2 regions of the Exiguobacterium sp. 9-2 genome follow, and region 2 is predicted to be linked to the other one. Evidence: riboswitches for the same ligand, from Rfam matches in the RefSeq annotation. Region 2 holds a riboswitch; the other holds the start of a gene.
The links. Region 2 has a riboswitch for lysine ahead of VJ374_RS02630 (aspartate kinase). Riboswitches for the same ligand answer to the same signal wherever they lie in the genome.
Positions count from the first base shown of each region.

Region 1: it holds a riboswitch for lysine, as region 2 does, so the genes downstream of both, VJ374_RS01210 (amino acid permease) here and VJ374_RS02630 (aspartate kinase) in region 2, are expected to answer to the same signal.

Region 1 is NZ_CP142850.1:201,834-208,506, reverse strand. It holds gene VJ374_RS01230 (DUF2252 domain-containing protein) at 1-23, opposite strand, end outside; gene msrA (peptide-methionine (S)-S-oxide reductase MsrA) at 92-1,039, opposite strand; gene VJ374_RS01220 (hypothetical protein) at 1,109-1,291, opposite strand; gene VJ374_RS01215 (solute:sodium symporter family transporter) at 1,352-3,112, opposite strand; gene VJ374_RS01210 (amino acid permease) at 3,264-4,745, opposite strand; lysine riboswitch at 4,877-5,065, opposite strand; gene VJ374_RS01205 (MarR family winged helix-turn-helix transcriptional regulator) at 5,231-5,686, shown strand; gene VJ374_RS01200 (diguanylate cyclase) at 5,824-6,673, shown strand, end outside.
Region 2 is NZ_CP142850.1:500,648-507,320, forward strand. It holds gene VJ374_RS02615 (GNAT family N-acetyltransferase) at 1-388, shown strand, start outside; gene VJ374_RS02620 (argininosuccinate synthase) at 507-1,712, shown strand; gene argH (argininosuccinate lyase) at 1,709-3,079, shown strand; lysine riboswitch at 3,150-3,327, shown strand; gene VJ374_RS02630 (aspartate kinase) at 3,440-4,639, shown strand; gene VJ374_RS02635 (aspartate-semialdehyde dehydrogenase) at 4,653-5,645, shown strand; gene dapA (4-hydroxy-tetrahydrodipicolinate synthase) at 5,663-6,544, shown strand; gene dapB (4-hydroxy-tetrahydrodipicolinate reductase) at 6,541-6,673, shown strand, end outside.

The sequences.
Region 1 (6,673 bases), 300 kb from region 2:
TCTTCATACACGGACTGAAACATCTGATCCTCTCCTTTCCATTTGAAAAAAAGAGCAGTCAAAACGAAATCGTTTGACTGCTCCCTACATGTTACTCGAAATGTTTTTTATATTCCCCGTATCCTGCCGAATCAAGCTCTTCTACCGGAATAAATCGTAACGCTGCTGAGTTGATACAATAGCGTAGACCACCAAGCTCTGTCGGACCATCATCGAAAATGTGACCAAGATGACTATCTGCATTCGCAGAGCGTACTTCCGTCCGCGTCATCCCATGACTCGTGTCGAGTTCGACTTCCATCTTGTCTTCTGAGATCGGTTTAGCGAAGCTCGGCCAACCGCAGTTTGACTGGAATTTATCTTTTGATGTGAAGAGTGGTGTACCATCGACGATATCGACATAAAGACCTGGACGTTCTTCATCCCAGTACTCGTTACGAAAAGCGGGTTCTGTCCCGTTCTCTTGTGTGACTTTATACTGAATCGGTGTCAGGCGCTCTTTTAGTTCTTTTTCCTTACCATGATCCTTCCACGCTTCCTTAACGAATTTCGCGCGACCTGAGCCGACGCTATACATCTGATAACGGAACGGATTCTTTTTATAATAATCTTGGTGATATTCTTCTGCTGGCCAAAACGGCTTTTCCGGACGAATCTCTACTGCGACCGGACGCGAGAAACGTCCTGATGCGTCAAGCTCTGCTTTCGAACGTTCAGCTGCTTCACGCTGCGCTTCATCGACATAAAAAATGGCCGGCTGATATGATTCACCACGGTCATTGAATTGACCACCGCCATCTGTCGGGTCGATTTGACGCCAGAAGATATCGAGTAATTCTTCATACGTAATGACGGACGGATCGTACGTGACTTCAACCGCCTCCAAGTGACCTGTCGTTTCCGAACAGACCTCTTTATAAGTCGGGTTCTCTGTATGACCACCGGTATATCCTGAAATGACCTGCTCTACCCCATCATATTTATGGAATGGCTTGACCATGCACCAGAAACAACCACCTGCAAATATTGCTTTTGCCATCTATCTTCCCCTCCTCTGTATGTCTCTATTTTACCGCGTTCAGAGAATGGACTCGACTTTCCTGCTCATTCAATCCTCTGGATTCGTTTTTAGGCGACGCATGACGAAGTAAATTGCCGCGAAGACAAGAAGAAGTCCTCCAAGCGAGTACCAGATGTTATTCAAACGATAAATCATTTGGTACAAGGCAAGCGTCACAAGCAATAATGCGATCGGTAAGAAGGCACGCTTAAAGTGGTACCAGTAATTCACGAAGATCGCCTCCTGTTTTTCTTTCATCTTACCCGATATGTCATACCTTCTGCGAGAGGATTATTCAGCTTGACGGTACTCTTCTTCGAGATAGGTCCGGTACTTCGCTTCCCAAGCATTTAGCGACACACGCCATAATATGATCGTTGCAATAGCAAGCCCCAACGTAACCGGCCAAAACCAAGTTGATACGATGCCTACTGTCGAAGCTAGTCCGATCTTTGAGAACAAAACGTACGTCCAAACGATAGATGTACATAATAGGATTGAGACTGGAATCGCGAATTTCCATGGAATGAGCTCGACAGAGTGTAGTCGATTGACCTTTTTTGACTGGACTGCTGGGTAACGATACCCCATGAATACCATGAACAATACTTCAATCACGAGTAGAATACCGTACCCATGAATATAGCTAATGCCATGATCCCAACCGAACAGTTGTTTGAAACCGAAGACGAATAAGTAATATGCGAACACGTGAAAGATGATGACGATTTTCGCTGCAATCGCCGGGATTCGTTTCATGAAAATCCCCATTAATACGATAACAAGAATCGGAATGTTGAAAAATCCTGTGAATTGTCGGATTAAACTCCATAAGCCGTCCGGTGCATACATTAAGAACGGCGCAATGATGAAAGAAATCAAGGCAACGATCGTTCCAAACCATTTACTAACGCGAATCAGATGTTCATCACTTGCCTCTTTCGCAAACACTGGCTGATAGACATCCAGTACGAAAAGTGTTGCAATACTGTTTAAAAGCGAGTTAAACGAACTGAAGACGGCTCCGAGTAAGACAGCTAAGAAAAATCCCATCATCGAGACTGGCAGCAATTCTGTAATCAGTCGAGGATATGATAAATCACCGCTCGTCAGTGTATTTCCATACAAGTGATAAGCAATGATTCCAGGAATCAGCATGAAGACTGGAACTAACAACTTCAAAAATCCTGTCATTAAGACTCCTTTTTGACCTTCTTTTAAATCCTTTGCGCCGAGCACACGCTGAATGACATATTGATTTAGTGACCAATAGAATAAATTTGCGAATAAGATTCCCGTAAATATCGAGAAGAACGGAACGGCATCGGTTGAGCTTCCGATTGCGTTCAGCTTCTCCGGTTGCACAGTTGCAATCGTCTTCATCCCTTGAAGGAGATTCCCGTCACCAAGCGCAATAAAGCCAAGTACTGGAACTAAGAATCCAACGAAGACGAGTCCGATCCCATTCAACGTATCGGAGACAGCCACCGCACGTAGTCCTCCAAAAATCGCATAAATCGCTCCGATGATCCCGACGACCCAAACGACTAACCAGAGGGACTGCGTATAGCTGAGGCCGAACAACTCAGGGACATCGAACAACTGCAAGACAGCAATCCCACCTGAGTACAGCATTGAAGGGATCGTGACACACATATATCCGAGTAAAAAGAGTAAAACTGTCATCCGACGAACCGTCTCATCATAACGGTGACTTAAGTATTCCGGTAACGTCGAGATACCAAGTCCAAGAAACTTCGGAAGTAGATAGATGGCCATGATGATCGCAGCAAAGCCCGCTGTGACTTCCCATGCCATACTTGACATGTTCCCCATAAAGGATTGCCCATTGAGCCCAATCAACTGCTCTGCTGATAAATTGGTCAGCAGTAACGAGCCGGCAATGAACACGCCACTTAGCCCTCGACCTGCTAAGAAGTACTCATCAACACCTTGTGTTTTCCCGCGCGTCAACCGGTACGATATGTAGGCAACGAGCAACATGAAAAATGCTGCAGAACCTAATGTAAAAAATAATTCAGATGTAGTCATGTATCTCCCTCCCTCTCTTTTTCAAAATTCCTATTCTCAAATATGTATTCATTGATTCCTTTTTTATACTTTTTCAAAACTATATTTTAGAAAACGTTTTCTTTTTTAGGAACAAAAAACCACCTTCTATAAATAGAAGGCGGCTAGTTGATTACGATTGACGTGGATGTTCTGGGAAGTCCATCTCTTCGTAACGAACAATCGACGTCCGGTTTTTGAATTTGTGTCCTAACCAGAAGGCAAGGAACAACGGAATTCCGACATACGTCGCGGCAATCCCGACCCAATCAATTCGATCAGCAAGGAATGCTGCATAGTTTTGACCAACGATGACAAGGAAACAAAGACCGAATGCAAACAGCGGACCGAACGGGAACGCTGGTGCCACGTAAGGTAAATCTTTCAACGAATGACCTTGTGCAAGGAATCCTTTACGGAAACGATAGTGACTGATCGCAATTCCGAGCCATGCGATGAATCCTGTCATACCTGAAGCATTGAGTAACCACAGATAGACTTGTCCACCGAACATCGATGTTAAGAAACAGAGCGCACCGATTGCTCCTGTTGCAAGCAAGGCGTTACGCGGTACCCCATTTTTCGACACTTTTGCAAAGAACTTTGGTGCATCTCCTTGACGAGCAAGTGTATACAGCATCCGTGTGGAAGCATACATACCTGAGTTACCAGCAGATAGAACAGATGTCAAGATGACGGCGTTCATGAGTGCTGCCGAGAACGCAAGACCTGCTTTTTCAAAGACGAGCGTAAACGGACTAACGGCAACGTCCGTGATGTCATTGGAAACCAAGTTCGGGCTCGTATACGGAATAAGCATACCGATGACGAAAATCGCAAGGATGTAGAAGAGTAAAATGCGCCAGAAGACTTGTTTGACTGCTTTTGGAACGTTTTTTTTCGGATTTTCCGATTCACCTGCGGCAATTCCGACTAGTTCCGTTCCTTGGAAACTGAATCCAGCAACGAGGATGATCCCGATGACGGCAGGAATACCACCGACGAACGGCGCATCCCCGAGAGCAAAGTTTTTAAAGCCAACCGGTGGCTCCGATGTAAAGACACCGAAAATCATCGCAACACCGACGACTAAGAAGACGATGACAGTGACGACTTTAATCATGGCGAACCAATATTCCGCTTCCCCAAAACCTTTAACGGAGAAGTAGTTCAAGCCGATCATGAGTAAAAGGAATAAGGCACTGAAGTAAAATCCAGGAACGTCCGGGAACCAATACGTCATAACGATTTGTGCTGCAACGAGCTCAACTGCGATCGTGACCGCCCAGTTGTACCAGTAGTTCCAACCGAGTGCAAAGCCGAATGATGGATCGACGAATTTTGTCCCGTATGTCGAGAAGGATCCGGCGACAGGCATATACGCCGCCATTTCGCCAAGACTCGTCATTAGGAAGTAGACCATCAGACCAACGATTGCATACGATAGGAGTGCACCACCTGGTCCTGCTGCTGCAACGGAAGCACCGGACGCGATGAAAAGTCCTGTTCCGATTGCCCCACCGATGGCGATCATCGACATATGACGGGCTTGTAATCCACGTTTTAATCCTTCGGCTGTCGAATCTGTTGTTTGTTTCACATCTAGTTTGTTCATTTCGTTCGCTTCTCTCTGTTTAGATTTTTTGAGAGGACACTTTTTGAATGAAAAAACAAAAAGCGCCCTCATCTTCCAGATGGAAGATGAGAACGCAACATAATAAAATGAATGCGCCTCATTCTACCGTCGTGAAAGATAGCTCTCCACAAGTAAGTGATACCCGACTTGTGACAGTATTAGACCTATTCGATCTAATCCCAATCGATCATCTTCAAAGCGATGATTGATTTCGGCAATTCTTCCTTTCAGGTCACTTCATTTGTCGCTTGACGACATCCGTAACCGTACTCTTAAGAACTGCAACCTCCATCCCACTGGTTGAGTGAGAACTGAATTAAATTAGTTATTACTACGCCATATTACACAAACCGCCACGAAATTGTCAATTGCCTTTTTTGAATCTGGGGTAGTAGATGGTAAAAATCCGATATGTTTAGTACACTAAATGATAGAAGTCCACTGAGAGAAAGGATGCTGCTTGCATGCCACAGGAACGTGATTTGCTGACTTACCGACTCGAGGAACAAATGCGTGTCATTCTTCGTACCCTGCGACGTGAACTTAATCGACTATTTGAAGGAACAGCGACCCGAAGCGAATTTTTCATCTTACGAAGTCTTTCAGAAAACGGTCCTCAGCGTCCGACACTTCTTGCGGAACAATTTGAGCTGGCGACGAGTCAAGTCACTGCTTTAACGGATAAGCTCTATAAACAAGGATATGTCACACGGACGCGTTCGACGGAAGATCGTCGCTCGATTGTCCTCGCTTTGACGGATGACGGAGAGCGTGCTTTTCGGGAACTCGAGGTCGTCCGAAGAAACTATTTACAAGATCGCTTCGGAACTTTAACAGAAGAAGAACTGGAAACGATGATTCGCGTCTTCGATAAGATTTTACTGACGATGGATGAGGATACGCTCACTTCGTCTTCATAAAAAACGGTAGATTTTCTACCGTTTTTTATGTTTTATCTAAACATTTACCTCTGTCTAACCGTTACCTAGATGAGTATACTGGAGTATATATATGGAAATCTGTTAGCTGGGGGAGTTGGGAGGATTTGTTGTCCATCATGAATCAATTCATCATTAACTTTTGTCTACTGTTCACGACGATTACTCTCTTATTCTTACCATTTCGGAATCGACCACGTATTTCGCTGAATTCCAGCTGGAGTACACGCCTCATATTGGGAACTGTCTGTGGTCTGATTGCAGTTTTGTTGATGTTCAATGGCATTCAGATCGATGTCGCCCGTGTGGATTTACGAATCATCCCAGTCGCGATCGCTATGCTATTCGGTGGTTTCCCGAGCGCCATCGTCGCCGGTATAATGATCATCGGGACACGTTACTTTTTGACACCCGTCGATCAAATGGAGGGTTTTTATCTGTCCACACTGATTATCGTCTTAATCATTACGACGATCGGAATCGTACGTCGATTCGTTCATGTCTCGACACGCCATTTTCAATTATTGGTGTCAATTGGTGTTCTCTATTCGTTACCTGCCATCTATATCCTGACAAACAGCTGGTCGACATTCTTTAAAATTTCAATCGCTTATATCTTCTTTAATCTATTGGCTGGCTTTGTTGCTTTTCGACTGCTGACGGAATTACGCCGTCACTTCGAAAACATTCAGTATCAACAAAAACTAGCGATGACGGATGCTTTGACTGGACTTGCCAATCGGCGCCGTCTCGATGATTCACTGTCACTTGTCGGTTCAACGGATCAAGGGTATTCACTTGTCTTGATTGATATCGACTTCTTCAAGCACGTCAATGATACATATGGTCATGACGCCGGGGATGATGTCCTACGTCAACTCGGCATGACACTCGCTTCCTTAACACGACCGGATGACCTCGTCGGACGGTACGGTGGTGAAGAGTTTTTGATCATTTTACCAAGCACTA
Region 2 (6,673 bases):
CGTTCGGATGATCCGGGAGCGTGTCTTCGTCGAGGAACAAGGCGTACCACGTCATCTTGAATACGATACACATGATGAAACAGCGATTCATCTGCTTGTCCTCGATGAACAGAGTCGACCGGTTGCAACGGGTCGCACACGACCATATGACGACCAACGGATGAAGGTGGAGCGTGTGGCGACGCTGTCGACAGCCCGAGGAAAAGGATACGGTGGTGAGTTGATGCAGGCGATGGAACGTGTCGCGCGGCGTGAAGGAAAACAACTGCTGACACTCGGTGCACAAGTCCAAGCCATCCCGTTTTATCAAGGTCTTGGTTATACGATCGTCTCCGATGAATTCGACGATGCGGGCATTCCACACCGGACGATGGAGAAGAAAATGTAAGTTATTTTGAAAGAAATCCTGCAAAAAGGGTTTCTTTTTTTTGTTTTCTATGTATATATATAATTCATAATGAATTTTTATACAGACAAATGAATTAAAAACCAGGAGGGAATTATACATGTCAAAACAAAAATTAATCTTAGCGTACTCTGGGGGACTCGATACATCAGTAGCCATCAAATGGTTGAGCAAGGACTATGATGTCATTGCCTTATGCATGGATGTCGGAGAAGGAAAAGATTTATCCGTCATCAAGGAAAAAGCACTCCTCGTCGGTGCGATCGAATCAATCGTTCTCGATGTCAAAGAAGAATTCGCACAAGACTTTGTCTTGCCAGCACTTCAATATGGCGCCCATTACGAAAATGCCTATCCGTTGATCTCAGCGCTTTCGCGTCCATTGATCGCAGAAAAGCTCGTCGAAGTCGCACATCAGCATGGTGCGACGGCGGTCGCACACGGATGTACCGGAAAAGGGAACGACCAGGTCCGGTTCGAAGTTTCGGTCGCGGCACTTGATCCGTCACTCGAAGTCATCGCACCGGTTCGGGAATGGAAATGGTCACGGGAAGAAGAGATCGCCTACGCGAAAGAAAACAATGTGCCAATCCCGATCAACCTCGACAGCCCATACTCGATCGACATGAACCTTTGGGGACGGAGTAATGAATGTGGCGTCCTAGAAAATCCATGGACAGAACCACCACAAGACGCATATGCGTTGACGGTAGCACCAGAAGACGCTCCGGATCAGGCAGAAGAAGTCATTATCGGCTTTGAAGCAGGTGTTCCAGTTTCTATCAACGGGACGAAGTATCCATTAGCGAAACTGATTACGGAACTGAACATCATCGCTGGAGCACATGGGGTCGGACGGATCGACCACGTCGAGAACCGTCTCGTCGGTATCAAATCGCGGGAAGTCTATGAGTGCCCAGGCGCAACTGTTTTACTCAAAGCGCACGCTACACTCGAGACGATTACATTGACGAAGGACGTCGCGCATTTCAAACCATTACTCAGCAAACAATACGCAGAAACAATCTACAACGGTCTCTTCCATGCGCCATTGACGAAAGGCTTGAAAGCTTTCTTGACGGCAACACAACAGGACGTTACAGGAGAAGTTCGCGTTAAACTGTTCAAAGGAAATGCAACTGTTACAGGTCGTCAGTCGGCTGTCTCGCTTTATGATGAGAAACTTGCGACGTACACGAAAGAAGATGCATTCGATCATGAAGCAGCAAAAGGCTTCATCAAATTACACGGTCTTGCCGTTTCAACGCATGCGAGTGTACATCGTCAGGCGGGTGTAACGAAATGACCAAACTCTGGGGTGGACGTTTTACGGAAAGTGCTTCCGCTCAAGCGGAAGCCTTCGGAGCATCAATCACGTTCGATCAAAAATTAGCAAGCGTTGATTTGAAAGGCAGTCTCGCACATGCACAGATGTTATTTGAACAAGGGATTCTCGCTCAAGATGAGTGGACACAAATCCAGCAAGGATTAAAGCAACTCGAAGCGACGTTAAAGGACCATTCCTACACATTAGCGGACGAAGACATTCATATGAATCTTGAGCGTTTGTTGACGGAACAGATCGGTCCAGTTGCAGGGAAACTGCATACGGCACGGAGCCGAAACGATCAAGTCGCAACCGATTTACATCTATGGATGGAGCAGCATGTCGAAGCGTTGACGACGGCATTACGCGAGCTCCAATCGGTCATTACGGAACAAGCTGAGCAACATATCGAGACGGTTATGCCGGGGTATACGCATTTGCAACGGGCACAACCAATCTCGCTTGCGCATCACTTGCTCGCTTATTTCTGGATGTTCGAACGTGATGTCGAACGGTTGACGGACAATCAAAAACGAATTCGGAAATCACCACTCGGGGCAGGCGCGCTCGCGGGGACCACGTTCCCGATCGACCGTTTCCGTTCTGCCGAGTTGCTCGGTTTTGAGTCGGTCTATCCGAACAGTCTCGATGCTGTCTCCGACCGCGACTTTGTCATTGAATATCTCGGAATCGCCTCGACCGTCATGATGCATCTCTCACGTTTTTGTGAAGAAATCATCATCTGGGCGTCGCAAGAATTCGGCTTCATCGAGTTGTCTGACGCCTTCTCGACAGGCTCAAGCATGATGCCACAAAAGAAAAACCCTGATTTTGCTGAATTGATTCGTGGAAAAACAGGTCGCGTCTACGGCAACCTGATGGGCTTCTTGACGACGATGAAGGCATTACCACTCGCTTACAACAAAGACATGCAAGAGGATAAGGAAGGGGTCTTCGATACAGCAGATACCGTTCTCAAGTCCGTTCAAATCTTCACCGGAATGATTGAATCCGCGACGTTTAAGACCGAAGCGCTCAAGAAGGCGACAATGCAAGACTTCTCGAATGCAACGGAACTCGCCGACTACCTTGTAACGAAAGGCATACCATTCCGGGAAGCGCATGAAATCGTAGGGAAAGCCGTCCTTTACTGTGTGCAGAACGGTTGTTTCCTGAAGGACTTGAATCTCGAGACGTATCAAACGTTCCATCCTGATATCACAGAAGACGTCTATCCGCTCCTCGATCCGGTTCAAGCAGTGGCACGCCGGACAAGCTACGGCGGTACAGGGTTTGCTGCCGTTTCGGAGCAACTCGAACTCGCGAAACAGCATCTTGCGAATTGACGAATTTTGAAAAAAATCAGTCAAATGACTGGATTTAACAAAAGATGTCTGCTATAACTGTAACTAACAACCGACAGATAGAGGCGCGGATGACATGAGTAGCATCATTCTTGAAGGCAAGCATGCTGAATGATGTGAAAGGGGAAGTCCGCCGAAGTGAACGAGAAGATGCTTCTTCTTATTTGCTGGTACAACGGTTAAGATCCGTTGTACTGCCGAAACCGATGTTTCGGAGCGCTATCTTACGTAAAAGAACGAATGACTTTGTCTTCGTTTGTCCGATCGTGATAACGACGGGCCGTAGGAACGCTCCTACCGGCCCGTCGTTTTTTTCTGTATCGGGACAAAGGAGATAGGATTGTGACAACTGTACTTAAATTTGGTGGAAGCTCGGTTGCGACTGTCGAACAGATTCAGTCTATTGCGAATTATTTGAAGAGTCGCGCAGCCGAAGGTGAAAAACTCGTCGTCGTCGTTTCGGCGATGGGCAAGATGACAGATTCTTTGATCGCTCAGGCGCAAGCCATCACGGATCGCCCTGAGCGGCGAGAACTCGATCGGTTGCTTGCCATCGGAGAAGAACAGACGATTTCATTACTCAGCATCGCTCTCAACTCACTTGGCGTCAAAGCGTTATCGCAAACGGGCGCGCAAGCAGGGATCAGCACGATGGGCGTGCATACGAAAAGTAAAATCAAACAGATCGATGGAGATCTATTACGACAAAAACTCGAAACGTACGATGTTGTCATCGTCGCCGGATTCCAAGGTGTCAACGAACTTGGTGACGTGACGACACTCGGACGAGGCGGATCGGATACGACGGCTGTTGCTCTTGCGGCAGTCCTTGATAAACGGTGTGAAATCTACACTGATGTCGACGGTGTGTATACGGCTGATCCACGAATCCATGCCACTGCTCAACCGATTCCACATATCTCGTATGATGAGATGATGGAAATGAGCGCCCTCGGGTCGAAGGTCATGGAAATGCGAAGTGTCGAACTAGGAAAAAAATACGGCGTACACATCTTCGTCGGGAAAACACTTGAATCGAAAAGGGGAACATGGATCATGGAAGCGACGGAAACAATGGAACAAAAAGCGGTGACGAGTGTCAGTGTGACGAAGAACGTCTTGACGGTATCAATCAAACACGTACCGCAAACGAATGCAGCAGTAGCCGATATCTTCGAACTCTTATCGAACCGTCACGTCAATATCGACATGATCAGTCAAACGACGTTCGACAGTGACATCTTCTTATCGTTCTCTTGTCCACTCGACGAGGAAGAGTTCCTCGACGAAGCATTGAAAGATATCATGGATCGCTTCACGACAGTCAAGGTCGACCGCCACGATCAGCACGCGAAGTTGTCTGTCGTCGGAATCGGAATGCGAGATGCGACAGGTGTTGCCTCAAAGTTGTTCGCGATCTTCCGAGCGGAGAACATCCCGTTCTATCAAGTTACGACATCAGAAATCAGTATCTCGTATACGATTGCACAAGCAGATATCGAACGGACGGTTGCAGCGATTGCAAACGCGTTCGAGTTATAAGGAGGAAAACAGCATGTATCATGTAGCCGTCATTGGAGCAACCGGCGCCGTCGGTCAAAAAATGTTACAAGTACTCGCAGAACTGGATTTCCCGGTCAGCCGCTTATCCGCCTATGCTTCTGCTCGTTCAGCAGGGAACACGGTACAGTTCAAAGGAGAAGACATCACGATTCAAGCGTTGACACCGAACATCACGGAAGACGGTATCGATGTCGCGCTGTTCGCAGCGGGCGGAACGATCAGTGAACAATATGCCCCTTTACTAGCTGAAAATGGAACACTCGTCGTCGATAACTCAAGTGCCTTCCGGATGCAGGAGACGATTCCGCTTGTTGTGCCAGAAGTTAATCCACAATCGATTCAAGCGACGGATCGCTTAATTGCGAATCCGAACTGTTCGACGATTCAATCCGTCGTCGCCTTAGCACCGCTCCAGTCACTGGGATTCGAACGGATCAATTACACGACGTATCAGGCAGTATCGGGTTCTGGTCAAAAAGGGATCGAGGACTTGGCGCGTGGGGCGCGCGGAGAAGAACCTGTCAATTATCCGCATCCGATTCACGATAACATCTTGCCGCATATCGATGTGTTCCTTGAGAACGGCTATACGAAAGAGGAGCAGAAGATGATTGATGAAACAAGAAAAATCTTCAATCTTCCAGCATTGCCTGTCAGTGCGACGTGTGTCCGGGTTCCGGTCACGAACTCTCACTCGGTTGCAATCAATGTCACGTTTACACAACCGACGACGGTTGCAACGATTCGTGAAGCACTTAAAAACGCACCCGGCGTCGTCCTCGTCGATGATGTCGCGAATACACGCTATCCGATGCCACTCGATGCGAGTGGGACGGACGACGTCTACGTCGGTCGGATTCGACAAGATGATAGTCTCGCGAACACGTTCCATCTTTGGTGTGTAGCTGACAACATCCGAAAAGGTGCTGCGTCGAACGCCGTACAAGTTGCACGCCAAGCGATCGAAGAGTCGATTCATTCATAAAAAAGGAGGAGTTCTTCATGTTCAAAGGAGCAGGTACAGCACTCGTCACACCATTTAATGAAGCAGGCGAGTTGGATTTACATGTATTCGAACGCTTGATCGAGCAACAACTCGCAGCAGGGATTCAGGCACTTGTCGTCGGAGGGACGACAGGAGAAGGCTCGACATTGACGAATACGGAATTCGAACAACTACTGACGACTGCCGTTCAGGTCACGGCAGGACGAGTACCCATCATTGCAGGAACGGGTTCGAACAACACGGCAGTAACGATCGAGAAAACATTACTCGCAGAACGCCTCGGTGCGGACGCAGCGATGCTTGTGACGCCTTATTACAATAAAACATCACAAGCTGGTCTCATCGCACACTTCACGGCAGTTGCTGATGCTACACAATTACCAATCATGCTGTACAATGTCCCGTCACGGACTGGTGTTGCGATTGCCGTCGAAACAGCGGTGACATTGGCACGTCATCCTCGGATTCAAGCTTTTAAAGAAGCGAGTGGAGACGTCAGCTTCATGGGTGAACTGATGGCGGCGATTCCGGAAGACTTCGCGGTCTTCTGTGGAAATGATGATCAAATCCTACCGTACATGGCATGGGGTGCACAGGGCGTCATCTCGGTTCTTTCAAATCCGTATCCAGCAGAGACACAAGCACTTGCTGAAGCGTTACTCGCGCAAGATCTCGCCACGGCCCGCCGGATTCAGGCAGACTTGTTACCAGTCATCGGTGCTTTGTTCAGTGACGTCAATCCGATTCCAGTTAAAGCATCGCTTGAAGAACTTGGCTTTGCTGTCGGTGCACCGCGCTTACCACTCGTCCGTCAATCGGAATCGGGTCATGCCCATTTACTTGAAACAATGCGTGCTTACAAAGGAGTGGTTCGATGAGACTCGCGTTACACGGTTATGGGGCGACAGGACAATACGTCGTCGAACTAGCAGCGCAAAGTGTCGTTGCGATCGTTGACCGGACGAAGTCATCCGATACAATCGCTTCATATGCCGAGCTGACGGAGA